Regions from separate parts of the Novosphingobium sp. genome, predicted to be linked through region 1. Evidence: predicted binding sites of a transcription regulator. Region 1 holds the regulator's gene; each other region holds the start of a gene.
The links. The regulator LexA, encoded in region 1, represses DNA repair genes until DNA is damaged. The targets are predictions, from matches to a motif close to GTTCCNCNCTTGTTCT.
Positions count from the first base shown of each region.

Region 2: the regulator LexA is predicted to act here: its motif matches at 4,349-4,364, upstream of ABDW49_RS04910 (UvrD-helicase domain-containing protein).
Region 3: the regulator LexA is predicted to act here: its motif matches at 2,333-2,348, upstream of ABDW49_RS10905 (protein ImuA).

Region 1 covers NZ_JBCNLP010000001.1:2,961,364-2,968,698, reverse strand. The annotation lists gene gltX (glutamate--tRNA ligase) at 1-606, opposite strand, end outside; gene ABDW49_RS13740 (ComEC/Rec2 family competence protein) at 924-2,858, shown strand; gene lexA (transcriptional repressor LexA) at 3,030-3,752, opposite strand; gene glp (gephyrin-like molybdotransferase Glp) at 3,821-5,020, opposite strand; gene moaC (cyclic pyranopterin monophosphate synthase MoaC) at 5,020-5,502, opposite strand; gene trpC (indole-3-glycerol phosphate synthase TrpC) at 5,505-6,296, opposite strand; gene trpD (anthranilate phosphoribosyltransferase) at 6,326-7,335, opposite strand, start outside; gene ABDW49_RS13710 (aminodeoxychorismate/anthranilate synthase component II) at 7,333-7,335, opposite strand, start outside.
Region 2 covers NZ_JBCNLP010000001.1:1,036,984-1,044,318, reverse strand. The annotation lists gene ABDW49_RS04940 (MFS transporter) at 1-125, opposite strand, end outside; gene ABDW49_RS04935 (hypothetical protein) at 147-1,163, opposite strand; gene ABDW49_RS04930 (pseudouridine synthase) at 1,177-1,941, shown strand; gene rsmD (16S rRNA (guanine(966)-N(2))-methyltransferase RsmD) at 1,941-2,522, shown strand; gene ABDW49_RS04920 (MFS transporter) at 2,519-3,817, opposite strand; gene ABDW49_RS04915 (hypothetical protein) at 3,909-4,214, opposite strand; gene ABDW49_RS04910 (UvrD-helicase domain-containing protein) at 4,380-6,665, shown strand; gene ABDW49_RS04905 (DEAD/DEAH box helicase) at 6,827-7,335, opposite strand, start outside.
Region 3 covers NZ_JBCNLP010000001.1:2,353,272-2,360,606, reverse strand. The annotation lists gene ABDW49_RS10920 (SOS response-associated peptidase family protein) at 1-484, shown strand, start outside; gene ABDW49_RS10915 (aldo/keto reductase) at 525-1,355, shown strand; gene ABDW49_RS10910 (DUF3429 family protein) at 1,418-1,888, shown strand; gene ABDW49_RS10905 (protein ImuA) at 2,369-3,139, shown strand; gene ABDW49_RS10900 (DUF6504 family protein) at 3,057-4,907, shown strand; gene ABDW49_RS10895 (error-prone DNA polymerase) at 4,907-7,335, shown strand, end outside.

The sequences.
Region 1 (7,335 bases):
CATATAGGTCGGCGTGCCGTCCGAGCGCAGGATAACGAAATCGTCCAGCTCGGCATTGGCGACGGTGACGTCGCCCTGCACGCGGTCGGAGATGGTCACCTCGCCGTCGCGGGGAGCCTTGACACGCACCACATAGGACTTGCCCTCGGGCCACTGGTCCGGCGAGGCATCGCGCCATTCGGAGACGACGCGGAAAGGACGCTTCTCGGCAGCGGCAGCCTCGCGGCGGGCGGCCAGCTCTTCCTGCGTCAGATAGCAGCGATAGGCATGGCCCGAATCGAGCAGCCGCGCGGCAACCTGCGCATGACGATCGGAACGCGCGAACTGGAAGACGGGGGCCTCATCGCCGCCCAGGCCCAGCCAGTTCAGACCATCGAAGATCGCCTCGATCGCGGGCTCGGTCGAGCGGGCGCGGTCGGTATCCTCGATGCGCAAGAGGTATTTTCCCCCATTGGCACGCGCGTAAAGCCAGTTGAAAAGGGCCGTGCGCGCCCCGCCGATATGCAGATAGCCGGTGGGAGAGGGCGCGAAACGGGTGACAACAGGGCGCGCGATGATCTGGCCATCCGTGGCCGAGCCATCACCGTTCACGCCAACACTTGCCATTCACTCATCCTTCCTGTCACTCTACCCCCCTATGGCCAGCCGCTCGGGCATCACCATCGGGCTACGTTCTGGCGCCCCGCGCTTATGGCGCGATGCGGGCGCTGCATTGCAACACGGCCATAGGACCAGCGGCGCGATCTTGTCCAGCACTGCCTTGCGGCTTGAACACTTTCTGAACGAGGCCGGACCGGACCGCCTTCCATGGCTGGCCGTGGGGTTGGGCGGAGGCATAGGCCTGTGGTTCGTGCTTGCCAATGCCTGGCTTTGGTATGGTGTGCTGGCCTTTGGTATAGGGGGGGGCAGGGCTTGCGGCGCTGTTGCAGGGGGTTTCGCTGGGCCATCTGCGTGCCGCCCTGATGAGCATGGGGCTGGCCGTGGCGGCGGGGTGCGGCCTGATCTGGGCGAAATCCGCCATGGTCGGTACGCCTGCCATCGTCCAGCCGATGACCCCGCGCATCACCGCCCGCGTGATGGACCGCTATGCCCAGCCCGCCGAGCACCGCCTGCGCCTTGAACTGGCCTTTGCCGAGCCGGGCAGCGGGCGGCCCATTCTGGCGCGACTCTCCATGCCTGAAGGGCGCGACCAGCCGGGGCTGACCGAAGGCGCCGTGGTGCAACTGCGAGCAAGGCTGATGCCGCCCGCCGCGCCCATGCTGCCCGGCGGCTATGACGCGGCCCGCGCGGCATGGTTCGATGGTGTGGCCGCCACCGGGACAGTACTCGGTCCGGTGAAAGTGATATCGCCCGCGCCCGGCGACTCATGGCTGGCCCGCATGCGCCATGCGCTGGCCGATCACGTGCGTTCGCGCGTGGCCGGACCGGCGGGAGGCATCGCGGCCGCCTTTGCCAGCGGAGACCGGGGCGGCATCCCGGCCTCCGACGAGCAGGCGATGCGCGATTCGGGGCTGACTCACCTGCTGTCGGTGAGCGGGCTGCATGTCAGCGCGGTGATCGCCGGAGTTTATGTGCTGGCGATCCGGCTGCTGGCGCTGCTTCCGTGGCTGGCCTTGAGGGTGCGCCTGCCGCTGCTGGCCAGCGCTTTTGGCGGGGCGGCAGGGATTTTCTACACGCTGCTGACGGGGGCTCAGGTGCCCACGGTGCGGTCGGTGCTGGGGGCCTTGCTGGTGCTGGCGGCGCTGGCGCTGGGGCGGCAGCCTTTCACGGTGCGCTTGCTGGCGGTGGCGGCGATCTGCACCATGCTGCTGTGGCCCGAGGCGGTGATCGGCCCCAGCTTCCAGATGAGCTTCGGTTCGGTGCTGGCGCTGGTGGTGCTGCATGATTGCGCGCCGGTCCGCGCCTTTCTGGCCCCGCGTGAGGAGGGCTGGTGGCAGCGCTTGGCGCGCCATCTGGCGATGATCCTGCTGGCGGGCATGGTGATTGATCTGGCGCTGATGCCGGTGGCGCTGTTCTATTTCCACCGTGCCGGGGTCTATGGCTCGATGGCCAATCTGGTGGCTATTCCGCTGACCACCTTTGTGTCGATGCCCGCGATTGCTTTGGGGCTGGCGCTGGATCTGGTGGGGGCGGGGGCGCCTGCGTGGTGGGTTTGCGGGCAATCGCTGGACCTGCTGCTGGCCATCGCGCGCTGGACGGCGGAGCGGCCCGCCTCGGTGACGGTGATGCCCGCGATGGACGCATGGCGCTATGGGCTGTTTGTCGGCGGCATGCTGTGGCTGGCGCTGTGGCATGGGCGGGTGAGGCTGTGGGGGCTGGTGCCTGCGCTGGTGGCGATTGTCTCGCTGACATGGCTGCAGCCGCCCGATGTGCTGATCTCCGGTGATGGCAGGAACGTCGGCATCACCGGCATTGCGGGCCGCGCGCTGGTGATCCTGCGCGATGGGCAAGGTGGCCGCACTGGCGAGGCGATGCTGGAGTCCGCAGGGCTGTCAGGCCCGGTGACGCCGCTGGCGACATGGCAGGGCGCGCGTTGTTCGGAAGGCTTTTGTGCTCTCGATCTCGACCGGGGCGGGCGGCGCTGGCGTCTGCTGATTGCGCGCGGCAAGGGAGACGCGGAGCCCGTGCCATGGGAGCAGGCCTGCGCTCAGGCCGATATCGTTGTCGCGCCGGAGAAGCTCTATGGCGCGTGCCGCCCCAGATTGATCAAGGCCGATCGCGCCGCGTTGCTGCGGAGTGGCGGACTGGCACTGGATCTGGAGCATTTAAGCGTGACCACCGTGGCCCAATCGATGGGCGCCCATCCATGGTGGCGCGCGCCGCATCGTCTGCCGCGCGAGGAGGAGAACAGCCCCTGAGCGTGGGTTTGGCAGGAGTGGTCTGAGGTTGGGCTCCGCCTTATGGGAGCATGCTCCCGATGAAGCGCGGTTCGCATCAAGAGCCGATCCGAGGCCAGATCAAAACCGATCTCCTCCCAGCCCCGATCAAACCATGTCCAGGGTTGGAAAAGCCTCTCCCAACCCTGCCCATCAATGATAGCGGCGCAGCAGTCCGGCCAGCTTGCCCTGCACCTGCACCTCGCCGGGGCGGTAATATTGCGGCTGATAGGTCGCATTGGCGGGATCGAGGCGGATCATCCCGCCATCGCGGCGCAGATACTTCAGCGTCGCTTCCTCGCCGCGCACCAGCGCCACCACGATTTCGCCATCGCGGGCGATTTCGGTGCGGCGGATCAGCGCCAGATCGCCGTCGAAAATGCCGGCCTCGACCATCGAATCGCCAGACACCTCAAGCGCATAATGGTCGCCCGCGCCCAGCAGGGCAGCAGGCACCGGCAAGGTCGATTGCCCTTCCAGCGCCTCGATCGGCACACCGGCGGCGATACGGCCGTGCAGCGGGATCTCGATCACGTCATTGGCGGGGCGGGGCGCCGCCACCGGTGCCGGAGACAGTGCGGCGGGGCGGGCCAGCGGCGCAGCGGGGGCGGGGGTGGCACGCGGGGCAGCCGCAGCAACGCCGCGCTGGCCACCGGTCACATCCTCAGGCTGGCGCAGCACTTCGAGCGCGCGGGCGCGGTTGGGCAGGCGGCGGATAAAGCCACGTTCCTCCAGCGCGGAAATCAGCCGATGAACGCCCGATTTCGACTTGAGGTCGAGCGCTTCCTTCATTTCCTCGAAAGAGGGGGACACGCCATCTTCCTCCAGCCGGACCTGGATAAAGCGGAGCAATTCGTGCTGCTTGCGGGTGAGCATGCGGATGTCCTTCCTGCCGTTCCGTTCTCGAACGAACAAGGAACATTTATGCAACAATTTTTCAGCCGTCAAGCGAGGGAATGCGTGTCCAGCAGATAAATTCCCACAATTGCGCCCGTTTCGGCGGCTTCGGCATTGATCGGGCGGTCGATCAGGCAATTGCTCGCCGCCATCGCCGCCAGAGCGCTGCTGTCGCGCATGGGGTTGGGGGTGACCTCTTCGCCATCCCAGGCCCCGCGCAGAAACTCCTGCCGCTTGCCGCCTGCGGGCACGGGGGCTGTCAGCCGGGCGCTGACCTTGCGGGGCAGAACATCGCTCGCGCCCATCATCGCGCGCAGCATCGGCAGCAGGAAAAGCTGCCCGCAGACCAGCCCCGAGACCGGATTGCCCGGCAGGCCCAGCACATGGAGCCCGCCGCGCTGCGCATGCATCAAGGGTTTGCCTGGGCGCATCGCCACGCGCCAGAAAGCGAGCTGCGCGCCCCATGCTTCCAGGGCCGGGCGGATCAGGTCGTGATCCCCCACCGAAGCGCCGCCCGAGGTGACGATGAGATCGGCCTCGCCAGCGGCGTCCAGAGCGGCGACCAGTGCGGAAAGATCGTCTCGCACAGGACCGATGCGCGTCACCTCGGCGCCCAGAGCGCCGACCATCGCGGCCAGCATCGCGCCATTGCTGGCGGGGATCTGATGCGGCAGCACGCGCGCGCCGGGCGGCACCAACTCGTCGCCGCTGTCGATGATGGTGACGCGGGGCAGGCGGCGCACGGCCACGCTGCCATGACCGCCCGAGATGGCCAGCGCGATCTGCGCCGGGCCGAGGCGGGTTCCGGCGGGCAGCAAGGGCGCGCCCTGCGAGAAATCCAGCCCCGCGCGACGGATATGGCGACCGGGAGGATTGGGCGCATCGCCGGTCAGGATCAGGTGGTCGCCATTGCGGGTCACATCTTCCTGAAGCACCATGGCGTCGGCGCTCTGGGGCATCAGGGCGCCGGTGGCGATGCGGATTGCCTCACCGGGCTGGACGGGGTGAGGCCATGGGTGGCCCGCCGCGCTTTCGCCGGCCACGCGCCATGGGCCGGGCAGATCCTCGGCACGCAGAGCGTAGCCGTCCATCGCGGAGAGATCGGCGGCGGGCTGGGTACGCTGCGCCGTCAGAGGTTCCGCCAGCCAGCGCCCGGCAGCCTGTTCGATGGGCAGGGTTTCAATCGGCAGCGGCGTGATGGTGGCCAGCAGCTTTTGCTGCGCCTCGGCCAATGGGAGGGGCGGCATCAGGCCTGCCTGCCCGGCGCGTACCATGAGCCCGATTTGCCGCCGTGTTTCTCGATCAGGCGGATGCCGGTGATTCCCATCGCCTTGTCCACGGCCTTGGCCATGTCATAGACCGTCAGCAGGGCGACCGAGACGGCGGTCAGCGCCTCCATCTCTACGCCGGTCTTGCCCGTCAGGCTGGCGCTGGCGGTGCAGCGCAAGGCGTCATCTTCAAAGGCGAAGTCCACGCTGACGGCATCCAAAGGCAGCGGATGGCACAGCGGGATCAGATCGCCGACCTTCTTGGCGGCCATGATCCCGGCGATGCGGGCGGCGGCCAGCACATCGCCTTTGGGGATCGCGCCGTCGCGGATCGCCTCCAGCGCTTCCGGGCCCATCAGGATGCGGCCTTCCGCGATGGCGAGGCGTCTGGTTTCCGCCTTGCCGCCCACATCGACCATGCGGGCATGGCCCTGAGCGTCGAGATGGGTGAGATCGGCCATGGTCAGGCGCCGGTCAGCAGTTGGCGGGTGGCGGCCTCGACATCGCTCTGACGCATCAGGCTCTCGCCGACCAGGAAGGTGCGGGCGTTGCAGGCCGAGAGGCGGACCAGATCGGCATGGCTGTTGATGCCGCTCTCGGCCACGAGCAGCGTGCCTTCGGGCGCCAGCGGGGCGAGGCGCTCGGTGGTGGCGATGTCGGTCTTGAAGCGCTTGAGGTCACGGTTGTTCACGCCGATCAGGCGCGAGGTGAGGCGCGCGGCGCGCTCCATCTCGGCCTCATTGTGGACTTCGACCAGCACATCCATGCCGCGTTCCAGCGCGGCGGCCTCGATCTCGGCCATCTGGGCGTCTTCCAGCGCGGCGACGATGATGAGGATGGCATCGGCGCCGATGGAGCGCGCCTCGGCCACCTGCCAGGGGTCGATCATGAAATCCTTGCGGATCACCGGCAGGGTGCAGGCGGCGCGGGCGGCGATCAGGAAATCCTCATGGCCCTGGAAATAGGGCGCGTCGGTCAGGATCGAGAGGCAGGCCGCGCCCCCGGCCTGATAGGCGCGGGCATGGGCGGGCGGATCGAAATCAGCACGGATCCGGCCCTTGGAGGGGCTGGCCTTCTTGATCTCCGCGATCAGCGCGAAGCCATCGGCGGCCTTGGCGCGCAGGGCGGCTTCGAAACCGCGCGGAGCGGTCTGCAGCGCGGCGCGGGCATCAAGGTCCGACAGGCTGGCCAGCGGTTTGCGCAGCGCAACTTCCTCGGCCTTGGTGGCGCAGATTTCGGTCAGCTTGTCGGTCATCGTCGTATCCATCTTGATCATTGTATCGCTCATCGGACCGCATCGATCCAGCAGTCGAGCAGTGCCTTGGCCAGACCTTTGTCGATCACCTCGGCGGCTTCCTCGACGCCTTCGCGCCAGCTTTCCACCTCGCCCGCCACGCGCAGCGCGGCAGAGGCGTTGAACAGCACGGCATCGCGATAGGGGCCTTCCTCGCCCATCAACAGGCGGCGCAGGGCGTCAGCATTGTAGGCCGCATCGCCGCCGCGCAGCGCAGTGACCGGATGCACGGGCAGGCCCACATCCGCCGCCGACACGCGATGCATGGCGATGGTGCGACCCTGCACCTCGGCGCATTCATTGCCGCCCGCCAGCGAGAGTTCGTCCAGCCCCTCATCGCCCGAGACGATAAAGCTGCGCTGCGTGCCCAGCGCCTCGAACGCCTCGGCATAGATCGGCACATAGGCGGGGCGGGCGATGCCCACCAACTGGCGCTGCACATGGGCCGGATTGGCCAGCGGGCCCATCAGGTTGAAGATGCTGCGCTTGCCCAGCGCCTTGCGGATCGGCGCGATGGGGCCGAGCTTGGGGTGATGCGTCTGCGCGAAGAGGAAGGCGATGCCGATGTCCTGAAGCGTTTCGGCGGCGCGTTCCCCGGCGTTGGCGAGGTTCAGGCCCAAAGCCTCCAGCGTATCGGCGGCGCCCGCCTTGGAGCTGGCCGCGCGGTTGCCATGCTTGGCCACCGGCACGCCGCAGGCCGCGACCACCAGCGACACGGCGGTCGAGACGTTGAGCGTATGATGCCCGTCCCCGCCCGTGCCGCAGACGTCGATGGCGCCCTCGGGGCTCTCCACCGGGATCATACGGGCGCGCATGGCCAGAGCGGCGCCTGCGATCTCGCTGGCGGTTTCGCCCCGGTCGGACAGGTCCGAGAGGAAGGTGGTGATGGCCTCGGCATGGCTCTTGCCGTCGAGGATGGCGCCGAAGATCGCCTCGGCCTCATCCTGAGCGAAGGGCGTGAGCGAAACGGGGGGCAGGGTGCCCTGCGAGAGGGTGCTCA
Region 2 (7,335 bases), 1.9 Mb from region 1:
AGGCCGCTGGCAAAGCCCAGCCCCAGCATGCAGGCCGCCTTGCGGGTGGAAAGCGCCGCGCGCAGCAGCGCCAGCCCCTTGGGGCGAGCAGGCTTTGGGGTGGTGTCTGAGGCAGTGCTGGCCATGAAATGTCCCTGATTGAGCCATCAGACTAGGCAGGCTTGGCGCTCAAGGCCAGAGGTGATGCCATCATGGCACACGCAAAGGTGTGCATGGTTTTGACGTTCGGCCTGAAGCGGCGTAAGGGGCGCCTCATGGCATTTAACCCCAAACCTCCTCGCGGCCCAGGCCGCCCGTCTCGTCCTGCCCGCCCCGCTGGTAAAAGCGGCGCCCAGCGCTATGGCGCCCCCCGTGCGCGTGATGAAGGCGCAGACCCCGAAAAACGCCAGCGCGGCACGTTGAAGCCCGTCGCCAAGGGCGAAGGCTGGAGCCCGGACACCACGCCCGAAACCCGCCTCGACGATCGTCGGGGCCGTGGCGGACGTGACGAGCGCGGCGGCGACCGTGGCGGCCAGAAGAAGGCTGCCTGGGGCGACCGCACCCGCGAGCGCCACAGCGCGCAGCGCGAGGGTGGCCGTGGTGGCTATGGCCAGCGCGATGAGCGCGCCGGTGGCGATAAGCCGCGCGGCGCGTTTGGCGATAAGCCGCGTGGCAGCTTTGGGGACAAACCCCGTGGCGACTTCGGTGATCGTCCCCGTGGCAATTTCGGCGACAAACCGCGCGGCGGTTTCGGCGACAAACCGCGCGGCGGTTTCGGCGACAAGCCGCGCGGTAGCTTTGGGGACAAGCCCCGTGGCGACTTCGGCGACCGTCCTCGCGGCAACTTCGGCGACAAGCCCCGTGGCGATTTCGGCGACCGTCCTCGCGGCAACTTCGGCGACAAGCCGCGCGGTGGCTTTGGGGACAAGCCCCATGGCGATGACCGCCGTGGCGCTTTCGGCGACAAGCCCAAGGGCTCCTTCGGCGACAAGTCGCGCGCCCGCCGCGCCGACCAGCGCGAAGAGCGTGGCGAACGCAGCTTCAGCACCCCGCGCAGCGGCTTCGGCGGCGAACGCTCCGGCGGTTTCGAGCGTCGCGACGAGCGTCCCCGTGGTGGCTTCGGCGACCGCAACCGTTCCGACCGTGGCCGCGGCGACCGCGCCCCCCCAGCGCGAAGAGCCCACCCCCTATCAGCGCATCGCCAGCCTCCAGGATTTCGCCATCGATCCCGAGGGTGAGCGCATCGCCAAGCTGCTGGCCCGCGCCGGCATCGCCAGCCGCCGCGAGGTGGAGCGCATGATCGTCGACGGGCGCGTGGCGCTGGATGGCGAACTGGTGCTGACGCCCGTCACCATCCTGACCTCGCTGAAGGGTCTGACGGTCGACGGCAAGCCGGTGGATGAGCCCGAAGTGGGCCGCCTCTGGGCCTTCCACAAGCCCGATGGCCTGATCACCGCCGAGCGGGATCCTGCCGGTCGCCCGACCATCTACAATGCGCTGCGCAATGCGCTGCCGCCCGGCACGCCGCGCCTGATGCCGGTGGGCCGCCTCGACATGAACACCGAGGGGCTGCTGCTGCTCACCAATGATGGCGAGCTGAAGCGCGCCATGGAACTGCCGTCGAGCGGCGTGCCGCGCACCTATCGCGCCCGCACCTTCGGCGACATCAGCCAGCCGCAGCTCGAGGAGCTGATGCAGGGCATCGAGATCGACGGTTTCCAGTACGGCCCGATCAACGCCAATATGGAGCGCCGCACCGGCCGCAACCAGTGGATCGAGGTGACGCTGACCGAAGGCAAGAACCGCGAAGTGCGCCGCGTGCTGGAGCATCTGGGGCTGCAGGTCAGCCGCCTGCTGCGCATCGCTTACGGCCCGTTCCTGCTCGGCGATCTGCCGCGCGGCGCGGCTGTGGCGCTGCCGCAGAATGTGGTCGAGCAGTTCCGCAAGGGGCTCAAGGCCTGATGCGGATCGTTGCCGGGCAATGGCGCGGGCGCAAGCTGCTCGCGCCGGAGGGCGATACCACCCGCCCCACCGCCGACCGCACGCGCGAGACGCTGTTTTCTATGCTGACCTCGCGCCTCGGCAGCTTTGAAGGGCTGCGCGTGGCCGATCTGTTTGCCGGCTCGGGCGCGCTGGGGCTGGAGGCTCTGTCGCGCGGGGCGGCGCATGCGATGTTCGCCGAGCAGGATCCGGCGGCGATCCGCGCGATTCGCGGCAACATCGCCAATTTGCACGCGCAGAAGGAATGTGACGTGCGCGTGGGTTCGGTGATGGCGCTGGGCGTGGCCAAGCAGCCCTACGATCTGATCCTGCTCGATCCGCCCTACAAGACCAGCGCGGGCGTCGTCGCCATCGACAAGCTGCGCCGTCTGGGCTGGATGCATGACGGCACCTGGGTCTGCATCGAGACCGAGGCGCGCGAGGCCCCGCGTGTGCGCGGCTTCGAGGTGATGGTCGAGCGCGTGGTGGGCAAGGCTTGCCTTACCCTGATGCGCCCGGAACCGAGTGAGGCCCCGAAGAGCGAAGCTGCTCCCGAGGCTTAAGCCAAAGCTAGCCGGGCGCGCTGGCCGCGCGCCCAGCCGATACCGATCAGCGTGACCACCCCCGCCACGGCGGGCAGCAGGCCGATGAAATTGCCCATATGGCGGTCCACCAGGCTCTGGGCCAGGCCGGGGGTGAAGGCGCCGCCGATGATGCCGCCCGCGTTGAACGCCATCGAAATCCCCGAATAGCGCACCGACACCGGGAACAGCTCGGTCAGCCAGCCGGTGAGCGGGCCATAGGACATGCCCATCACGAACAGCGTCACCGACAGGGTGACGAAGGTCACGGCCAGATGCCCCGAGGACAGGCCCGCCCAGAAAAACAGGCCGATCACCGCGCCCAGCCCGGCGCCCCAGGCCAGCACCTTGCCTTCTGAATAGCGGTCCGACCAGATGGCGGCGGCGATGATCCCGGCGGTCAGGAACAGATTGGCGGCAAGCTGCACCGCCAGAAAATTCTGCCGCCCATAACCCAGAGGCCCCGCCCCCTGCGCCAGCGCAAAGGCGGTGGAGAGGTAGAACAGTGCAAAGCAGGCCACCACGCCCGCGCTGCCCGCCAGCAAGCCGCGCCAGTGATCCTTCAGCAGCACGCCCAGCGGCACGGCGGGGGGCGCCTCATGCTTGAGCGCCTCCTGAAACTCGGGCGTTTCCGCAATCTTCAGGCGCACCCACAGGCCAATCGCCACCAGCAGCGCCGAGAGCAGGAACGGCACGCGCCAGCCCCATGCCTTGAAATCGGCATCGCTCATGGTCAGGCCAAGGATCAGGAACAGGCCATTGGCGCACAGGAACCCGACCGGCGCTCCCAATTGCGGCGCGCAGCCAAAGCGCGCCTTCCAGCCCGGCGGAGCATATTCCACCGCCAGCAAGGCCGCGCCGCCCCACTCGCCGCCAAGGCCGAAGCCCTGACCGAAACGGCAGATACACAGCAGCACCGGCGCCAGCAGCCCGGCCTGTTCATAGGAAGGCAGGAAGGCCACCGCCACCGTCGAGGCCCCCATCAGCATCAGCGAGGCCACCAGCGTCGATTTCCGCCCGATCCTGTCGCCGAAATGGCCGAAAGCGATGGCCCCCACGGGCCGCGCGATAAAGGCGCCGCCGAACACCATAAAGGCCGCGATCTGCTGCACGGAGGGCGCAACCTTGGGAAAGAACATCGGCCCGAAGACCAGCGCCGTCGCCGTGGCGAAGACGTAATAGTCGTAAAATTCCACCGATGTGCCGACAAGGGCAGCAAGCAGAATGCGGGCGTTCTGGCGCAAGGGGTGCGGCTGGGGCTTCAGGGGGGTGTGCATGCGCCTTCGCTCCATCCAAGGCGCGGCTTTGTCAATGCGAAAAGGGCACCGCAAGCGCGATGCCCTTTTCATTTGTTACCGATTGCAGGGCTTATCGACCTCCGGGATTGCGGCAGGAATCATGCACGCGGGCCGAGCAGACCGGATAGGTCTTGTTCATCGCATCAGCCGGAGGAGGGCTGAGCGCGCCGGCATAAGGCCCGGCGTGATAGCCCGGATCGCTGGGCTGGGTGGCCGGAACGGGGTCATTGGCGGCGGCAGGGTCGGCGCTGGCCGCCACCGGTTCGTCGCCGCGCGGATTGGCCTGAACCTGAACAGTGCCCTGCGCGTGAGCGGCACCAGAAAGCGCCGAACCCATCAGCAGCAAAGGCAGGGCTGCATAAGACATGATACGCATCGGGGTTTCTCCATCTCAAATCTGTGCGACTCGATTCCCTTCGGCGGTCCCGAGCCTGTTTTGTCGCACGGCCGCCATGATCCGGCCCTGAATGCACCGTTCATCGGGCGTTATCGGTTGCCAGACTCGCCCCTGTTCCCTAGGCGTTCCCGTGTGACTGATACCATGCCCTCCCCCTACGCCACCGAGCCCGACTGGCTCGCCCGCCTCAATCCGCCCCAGCGTGAGGCGGTGCTGACCACCGAAGGCCCCGTGCTGATGCTGGCGGGCGCGGGCACCGGCAAGACGGCGGCGCTGACGGCGCGTCTGGCCAATCTGGTGGCCTTGAAGCTGGCGTGGCCGAGCGAGATCCTCTGCGTCACCTTCACCAACAAGGCCGCGCGGGAAATGCGCGAGCGCGTGGGCCATCTGATCGGCCCGGCGGTGGAGGGCATGCCCTGGCTGGGCACCTTCCACGCCATCGCGGCGAAAATGTTGCGCCGTCACGCCGAACTGGTGGGGCTGCAGTCCAACTTCACGATTCTGGACACCGACGACCAGCTTCGCCTGCTCAAGCAGCTCATTCAGGCCGAGGGCGTGGATGACAAGCGCTGGCCCGCCAAGCTGCTGGCCGGTTGCATCGATCGCTGGAAGAACAAGGGCCTGGCCCCCGCCGATGTCGACGCCTTCGAGAGCGAGGCCTATGCCAACGGCAAGGGCCAGCATTTCTACCGCCTCTATCAGGCACGACTGCTGGCGCTCAACACCTGCGATTTCGGCGATCTTCTGCTGCATATGCTGACGATCTTCCGCCAGCACCGCGATGTGCTGGAGGAGTATCAGCGCCGTTTCAAATACATCATGGTGGACGAATATCAGGACACCAATTCGGTGCAGTATCTCTGGCTGCGCCTGCTGGCCATGGCGCGCCACAACATCTGCGTGGTGGGTGACGATGACCAGTCGATCTATTCATGGCGCGGCGCGGAAGTGGCCAACATCCTGAAGTTCGAGCAGGATTTCCCCGGCGCCAAGGTCATCAAGCTGGAGCAGAACTATCGCTCCACGCCGCATATTCTGGCCGCCGCCTCGGGCCTGATCCGCGAGAACAGCGAGCGCCTCGGCAAGACGCTGTGGACCGAGGCCACCGGCGGCGACAAATTGCGCGTGATCGGCGTGTGGGACGCGCCCGAGGAAGCACGCCGCGTCGGCGAGGAGATCGAGCGCCTGCAGCGCGAGGGGCTGCCCCTCACCAAGGTGGCCATCCTCGTGCGTGCGCAGTTCCAGACGCGCGAGTTCGAAGACCGCTTTATCTCCATCGGCCTGCCCTATCGCATCGTCGGCGGCTTCCGCTTCTATGAGCGCGCCGAAATCCGCGATGCGCTGGCCTATCTGCGCCTGATCGCCCAGCCCAACGACGATCTCGCCTTCGAGCGCATCTACAACACCCCCAAGCGCGGCCTTGGCGACAAGACGCTGGAGAAGCTGCACCGCTTCGCCCGCGCCGCCAACATCCCCCTCGCCCTCGCCGCGATCCAGATCTGCGACACCGATGAAATCCCCGCCCGCGCGCGCGGCACCATTCTGGCGCTGATGCGCAACTTCGCCCGCTGGCGCGATGAGGAGAAGGTCAACAGCCCGGCCAATCTGGCGCGCATGATGCTCGACGAATCGGGCTACACCGGCGCGCTTCAGGCCGAAAAAAGCGCCGAGGCAGCGGGGCGTCTGGAAAACCTCTCCGAACTGGTGCGCGCCATGGAGGATTACGAAGACCTTGGCGCCTTCCTCGAGCATGTCTCGCTGGTGATGGACAATGACGCCAATGAGGATGCGGAAAAGGTCACCATCATGACCATCCACGCCGCCAAGGGTCTGGAATTCGACCATGTTTTCCTGCCCGGCTGGGAGGAAGGCGTGTTCCCCTCGCAGCGCTCGCTCGACGAAGGCGGGCTGGCATCGCTGGAGGAAGAGCGCCGCCTCGCCTATGTGGCGATCACCCGCGCGCGGCGGCTCTGCACCATCATGCATGCCGCCAACCGCCGGATCTATGGCCAGTGGACGTCATCGATCCCCAGCCGCTTTGTGGCCGAGCTGCCCAAGGATCACATCAACGAAGAATCGAGCCTGTCCGGCGGCGCCAGCATGTGGCGCGCCCAATGGAGCGAGCGCGACGATCCCTTCGCCCACCTCGCCCGCGACAAGCCCGAGCGCAGCCAGAGCCGCGGCCCCGGTTGGCAGCGCGCCGCAACGCAGACCTTCGATGCCACCCCGCGTCGTATTCCCGAGAGCACTCGCAGCGCGGCCAGCTTCGCGGCCAAGCCCCGGCTCGATATCCGCTCGGGTGACCGGGTCACGCATGACAAGTTCGGGGATGGCACCGTCGCCGTGCAGGAGGGCAACCGGCTGGAGATCGATTTCGATACCGTCGGGCGCAAGCGCGTGTTGGACAGTTTTGTGCGGAAAGTCGGTTAAGGGGTAACAGGTGGATGCGAGGGGGTTACCCCCTCGCGCTCCCATAACGTCTTCCGGCAATAGGGCCGTGGCGCCCGATCCTTGAGGCAGGAACTCTAAGTCAGGTCCGTCCCATCGTCTTCCGGCGCGAGGGCAGCTTCACGCCACCCTCGCGCCCAAAATCAATCCAGCGCCGAAATGCCCAGGAACTCCGGAATCGGGCCGTTCCATTCACCCGGCTTGCTCGGCGGCTCGTCATTCTGCCAGCGCGAGCGGCGGTCATCCTGACGACCACGGCTGCGATCATCCCGACGGGCATCCTCACGACGCGGAGCCTCGCGGCGCGGCTCGTCACGATACCGGTCCTGACGCTCCGAACGGCGCGGCGCCTCACGAACGGACTCTTCGGCGCGGATCTCTTCACGCGGCGCTTCAGCCTTGCCACCACGCGGCTTGCGCTCGCGGGTCTTCTTTTCGGCAGCGGGCTTCTCGGCAGAGGGCTTGCTCTCGCGCTTCTCGCGCACCGGCTTGTCCTCTTCGGTCGCGCCGCCCAGATCGACCTTGATCTCGGGGATCGCGCCGCCGGTCAGCTTCTCGACATTCGCGATCGCCTCGGCATCCTCGCTCGAATAGAGCGTGAAGGCCCGGCCCGTCGCCCCGCCGCGACCGGTGCGGCCGATGCGGTGCACAT
Region 3 (7,335 bases), 610 kb from region 1:
CAAGCAAGGACAAAAGCTGGCTCCCACGGCAGTCAACAACGCTCGCAGCGACAATCTTGCTTCCCCCTTCTGGCAGAGCAGTTTCGAAACGCGGCGTTGCCTGATCCCGGTGAGCCAATGGGCCGAACCACAGGGCGAGGATAGGCGCATGACCCGCACCTGGTATGCTCTGCCAGGCGACATGCCTTTCGCGGTGGGCGGCATCTGGCGACCGACCGACATGTGGGGCAATTGCTACTCGATGGTCATGGTGCCGGCATCGCCCCAAATGCAGGAAGTTCACGACCGTATGCCGGTGATCCTGCGGCGTGAGGATTGGGATCGCTGGCTTGGAGGCTCTGCTACGCAGGCGTTCGATCTATGCCGGACCTGGGAAGGCAGGCTGGAGGTCGAGCGGAGGCAGGATCGCTGGGTTGATGGGCAACCTCTGCTGGAGGACGAGCCGCCCAAATTGCAAGACCTGCCGCTTTTCAAAGACCTGTAGATCCGGCGAACCAATGCCCGGATAAGGTGTTGCACCACCTATGAAGACGATCACGCTCCCCGATGGAACCGCCGTCCCCGCCCTGGGCCAAGGCACCTGGATGCTCGCAGAGGATCACGCCCGCCGGGCTGAGGAGATCGCGGCCCTGCGCGAAGGCATCGCGCGCGGCATGACGCTGATCGACACCGCCGAGATGTACGGCGAAGGCGCAGCCGAAACGCTGGTTGGTGAAGCCATCGCCGGTCAGCGCGACGAGGTCTTCCTGGTCAGCAAGGCCTATCCCCAGAATGCTTCGGCCCGGCGCTTGCGTACCACCTGCGAAGCCAGCCTCAAGCGCCTGGGAACCGATCGCCTCGATCTCTATCTGCTCCACTGGCGCGGCAATGTGTCGCTGGGCGAAACCGTCGAGGCGATGGAAAGACTGGTCGAGGCCGGTCTGATCCTGCGCTGGGGCGTCAGCAATCTTGATATCGGCGATATGGAGGAACTGATCGCTCAGGGTGGCCAGCACTGCGCCACCGATCAGATCCTCTACAACCTCACGCGCCGGGCCCCCGAACTCGATCTGCTGCCGTGGCTTGCCGACCATGCCATGCCGGTGATGGCCTATAGCCCGATCGAGCAGGGCCGCCTGCTCTCGCACCGGATGCTCAAGGAAATTGCCCGCCGCCATGATGCCAGCCCGGCCCAGATCGCTCTGGCATGGCTGCTGCGCCAGCCGGGCATCCTGCCTATCCCCAAGGCAGGATCGATCGACCATGTGCGGGACAATCGCGCGGCGGCGGCTCTGGAGTTGACTGACGGTGACATGGCGGCGCTCGAAAGCAGCTTTCCCAGCCCCATCAAGCGTAGCCCCCTCGAGATGCTGTAAGGCACCTGCGGCATGGGCGGCGCCCAAGCGAACTTGCCGCCCGATGACGCGTTGGAAGGCAGATGAGCAAATCCATCTCGAAACCCACCGCCATTCCGACGGACAGCCTGATCTTCGGCTATCTTCCGATGTTGCCTTTCGTGCTGGGCGCTGCGGGAAGCTGGTTCGCGCCCGCGCTGCGAGGAGTGGCGGTCAATCTCACGGTGATCTGGGGCTGCCTAATCCTTGCCTTTGTCGGCGGCGTCAGGCGGGGTTTCGGATTTGGCCGGAGCGAGGCGTCGCTGGCCAGTGAGCTATGGACGATGGCGCTTTACGTCTCGATAGCCGGGCTGGCTCTCATCCTGGGTTGGATAGGCCTGCTGCCCCAGTCGCTGGCTTTGCTGGCGATCGGCTTCGCGCTGGTTTCCGTGCTGGATCATCGTGCGGCCAAGGCGGGCAATGCGCCTGCCCATTTCGCCAGCCTGAGGCCCATTCAGATGCCGATCGCATCCCTGGCACTGCTTCTCGTTATGACCCGGATTCTGATGGACTGAAGCCATGGGCTTAACTGGAAAAGCCATGATCTACGCGGCTTTTCCAAGGTAGACGTAGCGCTCGGCATATCCGTAGCGGTGATCCATTCGGAACAGCCGAAACGCTATCGAGTGCCTCTTCGCATGTGCGAGATGAAAGAAGGGTGAATGCCATCAGGCGACACGCGAACTTGCTGTGAATAGCCCGTAACTCCGCAGCTCTATCGCTTTTTACGCACGTGCTGATCGATTTTTTGCGTTTGCAGCAAAATGCGATTGCTGGCATTTGAAAATCGCCTTTCAGGCATCCTCTCCCAAACTTTCAAAGGGCTGGTCTTTGGACCGGCCTTTTTTTTGGGCGCGCAAAATTCACGCACCGACAGCGCCCAAAGGTGGCGGAGGCAAAAATCATAAGCCTCTGTGGATGGCCGATTCATCCAGCTTGACGCGGCACCCTTCCTTTTGAGAACATAAAGGGAACGATAGAGTCGATTTGCCATCATGTCCACCCAGCCTGCCCTCCCCTCCCCAAGCCAGGAACAGCTCGACGCCCTGCGCGCGAAGCTGACCTCGGCGCGTGCGAGCCGGGGGCCGGTCCTGCCCTTTGGTGTGCCGATGCTCGACGAGCGGCTCGCCTTCGGCGGGCTTGATGGCGCGGGCCTTCATGAGGTTGCGGCGGCATCCTCAAAGCTGAGCGATGATGCTGCAGCCACGCTCTTTGCCGCTGGCATCGCAGCGCGCTTTGCCAGCTCGGGGTTTACCGTGCTCTGGGCGGTTTCGCGCTTCGACCTTTATGCCCCCGGTCTCGAACAGGTTGGCCTGGGCCCTTCCCGGCTGCTCTATGCGGAGGGGAAGAAAGATCAGGAGGTGCTGGCAATCGCCGAGGACGGCTTGCGCGATGGTTCGCTGGCCTGCGTCATCGCTGAAGTGCGCTCAGCCGATATGACTGCCACAAGACGGCTTCAACTGGCGGCCAGCGACGGGCAGACGCCGATGCTGCTCTACCGGCGACATCGCGCGCGTGATCAGTGCCCGCTCACCCAGAACTCTTCCGCCATGACCCGCTGGCGCATTGGCTGCCTGCCTTCGGCGCCCCTGCCGCACCCCGGCGTCGGCCGGGCACGCTGGTCAGTCGAACTTGCCCGCCAGCGTGGCGGCAATCCCTTTTCTCTCGATCTGGACGCCTGTGATGACAAGGGTTGCCTCGCTCGCCCTGCCCTTTCTATCGATCGAGCGATTGCGCCGGCTGGATCGGCCAACCGCGCGGCCTGATCGCGTCGCACCCACCCGCTCTTCATCGCTCCCGCCCCCGGCCATCGACGACGACCCCGGCGCCTGCTCGGTGCCGCGCGGCGGCGGCTGGCGCCCTGGCGCCCGCTGGGCGCGTAATGATACCCAGAACGGCGTGGGGCAGGCAGCGGCCATCGATGCCCTGCCGGCTCATCAGCGCCCCACCATGCGCGAGATGGGACGGCGCAGCGAACATGCCGATCATCCCTTCAAGGCCATGCCTTCCGATGAAGGCGCGCGTGGCGGTGGTGGCACGGCGATGCCCTCGGCCAGCTCCCCCATGGCCGTGCTGCAGGGCGGGCGCCTGACCTGGGCTCGCCCCATGGTGCTGATCACCCGCAGCGGCCAGCGCGAGATCATCACCTCGGCCTGCCCGCTGGCGCTGGATCTGGGCCTCCACCCCGGCATGGCTGCTGCCCATGCCCGCGCGCTGGTGAGCGATCTCGATGTCCGCGATGCCGAGCCCGAGGAAGATGCTGCATGGCTTGAACGCCTCGCCCTCCATGCCCTTGGTCACTGGACGCCCACGGTAGCTGTCTCCGGGCATGATGGCTTGTGGTTCGATCTTACCGGGACCACCCATCTCTTTGGAGGCGAGGCCCGCTTTTGCCACCGCCTGCTGCGCTTTCTCTCCCGCCTCGGCTTTACCGCCAGCGTGGCGGTAGCGGGGACACCGGGCGCGGCCCATGCCCTGGCCCGCTATGGCGGTGAGTCCATGATCCTGCTGCCACCAAAGGAGGAAGCCCACGCGCTGGCCGATCTGCCGCTGGCCGCCCTGCGCCTCGAAACCGGCGCCCTCAATGCCGCAGCCCGCTTTGGCCTGGAACGCATCGGCGATCTCTATCCCATGCCGCGTGGGCCACTGGGCAAACGTCTGGGCCTCTCGACCGTTATGCGGCTCGATCAGGCTCGCGGCATGGTGGCCGAGCCGATTGTGCCGGTCACCGCTTTCGAAACGCCCAGCGCAAAGCGGCAGCTCCTCGAACCCATCGGCACCGCCGATGCGATCGCTCAGGTCATCGGCGATCTGGTCGATGATCTGGTGATCCAACTCCAGCAGCGGCGCCTTGGGCTGCGCGCTGCCCATCTCACCTGCCAGCTGGTCGATGGCAGCGAGCAGAAGGTGGGTATCGGCACCGCGCGGGCGAGCCGAGACGCCAGGCACCTTACCCGCATGCTGGTCGCGCGGATCGAGCGCATCGATCCTGGTCTCGGCATCGAGACGATGGTGCTGATCGCACCGCATGTTGAGGATCTGCAGGCCAGCATGGTGGCAGCCAAGCTGGGGCGTGACGATCATGCGCCAGATCTGGCTCTGTTGGTCGATCAGCTAAGCGGGCGCGTGCCCCCTGAAGCCGTCTTCCGCCTCTCCTCTCATGAGAGCGATGTGCCTGAGCGGGCGATCCGCCGAATGATGCCCCTGGGTGAGCCCAAGGGCTGGCCAGCATGGGCGCGCCCGTCCCGGTTGCTCGCCCGGCCCGAACCCCTGAGCAGCGTGATCGCGCTGTTGCCCGATCACCCGCCCCGCCGCTTTTCCTGGCGCGGCGGGACCTATCGGGTCGTGGCCGGTGACGGCCCCGAACGCGTGCATGGAGAATGGTGGCGGCGGCCTGGCGAGATGTGGGCGGTCAGGGACTATTACCGGGTGGAGGTGGAGGGCGGCGCGCGCTACTGGATCTTCCGGCGCGGGGATGGTGTCGAGGAAGGCACCGGCGATCTCTCCTGGCATCTGCATGGCGTGTTCGGCTGATGGCCCGTTACGTCGAGCTTCAGGTGACCAGCCATTTCTCCTTCCTGCGCGGTGCCTCCTCGCCGGAAGAACTGTTCTCGGCAGCTGCCCTGCTGGGCCATTCGGAGCTCGGCCTTGCCGATTGGGGCAGCGTCGCCGGCGTGGTGCGAGGATGGGCCGCACAGAAGGAAACCGGTGTGCGGATGATCCCGGGCGCACGGGTGGATCTCACCGATGGCAAAGCGCTTTTGCTTTATCCGACCGATAGGCAGGCCTGGTCGCGCCTCACCCGGCTGCTCTCGCTTGGCAAGACGCGCGGCGGCAAGGGAGCCTGTGTTCTCGATTGGGAGAATGTCACCGCCCATACCGAGGGTCTGGTCGCCATCCTGCTTCCCGATCAACCGGACGACGCTTGCAGCGCCCATCTCGCCCAGGTGAAGGAGACGTTCGGCGAGCGCGCTTATCTGGCGCTTGCGTTGCGGCGGCGCCCCGGCGACGCCGGACGTCTGCATTGCCTTGATACGCTGGCGCGTGCCGCCGGGGTAAGATCCGTCGCCACCGGGGATGTGCTCTATCATTCCGGCCAGATGCGCCCGCTGCAGGATGTGCTGGCCGCCATTCGGGAGCACACCACCGTCGATGCGCTGGGCTTCAAGCGCGAACGCTTTATGGATCGCCATCTCAAATCGCCCGAAGAGATGGAGAGGCGCTTCAAGGCTTTCCCCGATGCAATCGAAGCGACCGCCGAGATCGCCGCGCGCTGCACATTCGATTTGGGCGAGATCCAGTACCAATATCCCTATGAGCAGGTGGTCGAGGGCAGGAGTGCGCAGGAAGCGTTGGCCGACCTGACCGAGGCGGCTGCTACGCGCATGTTCCCGCGCGGCCTGCCCGTCCCCTATCGCAACCAGATCGACCATGAGCTGCGGCTGATCGGGCAGCTTGGCTACGCACCCTATTTCCTTACGGTCAATTCCATCGTCACAGAAGCCCGGCGGCGCGGCATCCTGTGCCAGGGGCGCGGCTCGGCGGCCAACAGCTGCGTCTGCTACATGTTGGGGATCACCTCGATCGACCCCATCCAGCATGAGCTGCTCTTCGAGCGCTTTGTCTCGGGCGAACGCAAGGAGCCGCCCGACATCGATGTGGACTTCGAGCATGAGCGGCGCGAGGAGATCATCCAATGGATCTATGAGACCTATGGGCGCCACCGCTCGGCGCTGACCGCTGTGGTCACCCGTTACCGCACGCGCGGCGCGGTGGCCGAAGTCGGCAAGGCGCTCGGCCTGCCGCGCGATCTTACCAAGATGCTCACCGGCCTGGTCTGGGGGTGGTCGGTCGACGGGATCAGCACCGAACAGATCGAGAGCCTCAACCTCAACGCCAATGACTATCGCCTGCGGCTCTGCCTCGATCTTTCGCGCCAGCTGATCGGCACGCCGCGCCATCTCTCGCAGCATCCGGGCGGCTTTGTGCTGACGCAGGACCGGCTCGACGATCTTGTGCCGATTGAACCCGCGCGGATGGAAGACCGGCAGATCATCGAATGGGATAAGGATGATATCGATGCTCTGAAATTCATGAAGGTCGATGTGCTGGGTCTGGGCATGCTGGGTTGCATGAACCGGGCCTTCAACATGCTGGCTGACATGAAGGGGATCGCTATCGGCATGGCCGATCTGCAGAAGGATGACCCCGCCGTCTACGCGATGATCCAGAAGGCCGATACGCTCGGGACCTTCCAGATCGAGAGCCGGGCCCAGATGTCGATGCTGCCGCGCATCAAGCCCGCCAAGTTCTACGACCTCGTTATAGAGGTGGCGATCGTGCGTCCCGGTCCGATCCAGGGTGACATGGTTCACCCCTATCTGCGTCGCCGCGAGGGCAAGGAAAAGGCGGAATATCCCAAGCCCGAGCTGCGCGCCGTGCTGGAAAAAACGCTGGGCGTGCCCCTCTTCCAGGAGCAGGCGATGAAGGTTGCCATCGTCGGCGCGGGCTTCACCCCTGCCGAGGCCGATCAGCTGCGCCGCGCCATGGCCACCTTTAAGATGACCGGCGGGGTCAGCCATTTCTACGACAAGCTGGTGGGCGGCATGGTGGCGCGCGGCTACAGTCTGGATTTCGCCGAGCGCACCTTCAAGCAGATCGAGGGCTTCGGTTCCTATGGTTTCCCCGAAAGCCATGCCGCCAGCTTCGCCAAGATCGCCTACGCAAGTTGCTGGATGAAGCACCATCATCCCGATGTCTTCTGCGCCTCGCTGCTCAATGCCCAGCCGATGGGCTTCTACGCGCCGGCCCAGATCGTGGCGGATGCCCGCAAACATGGGGTCGAGGTCCGGCCCGTCTCGATCAATCACAGCCACTGGGATTGCACGCTCGAATACACCAACCGCCGGCATCTGGCTGTGCGTCTTGGCTTCCGTCAGATACGAGGCATGGCAAACCTCCA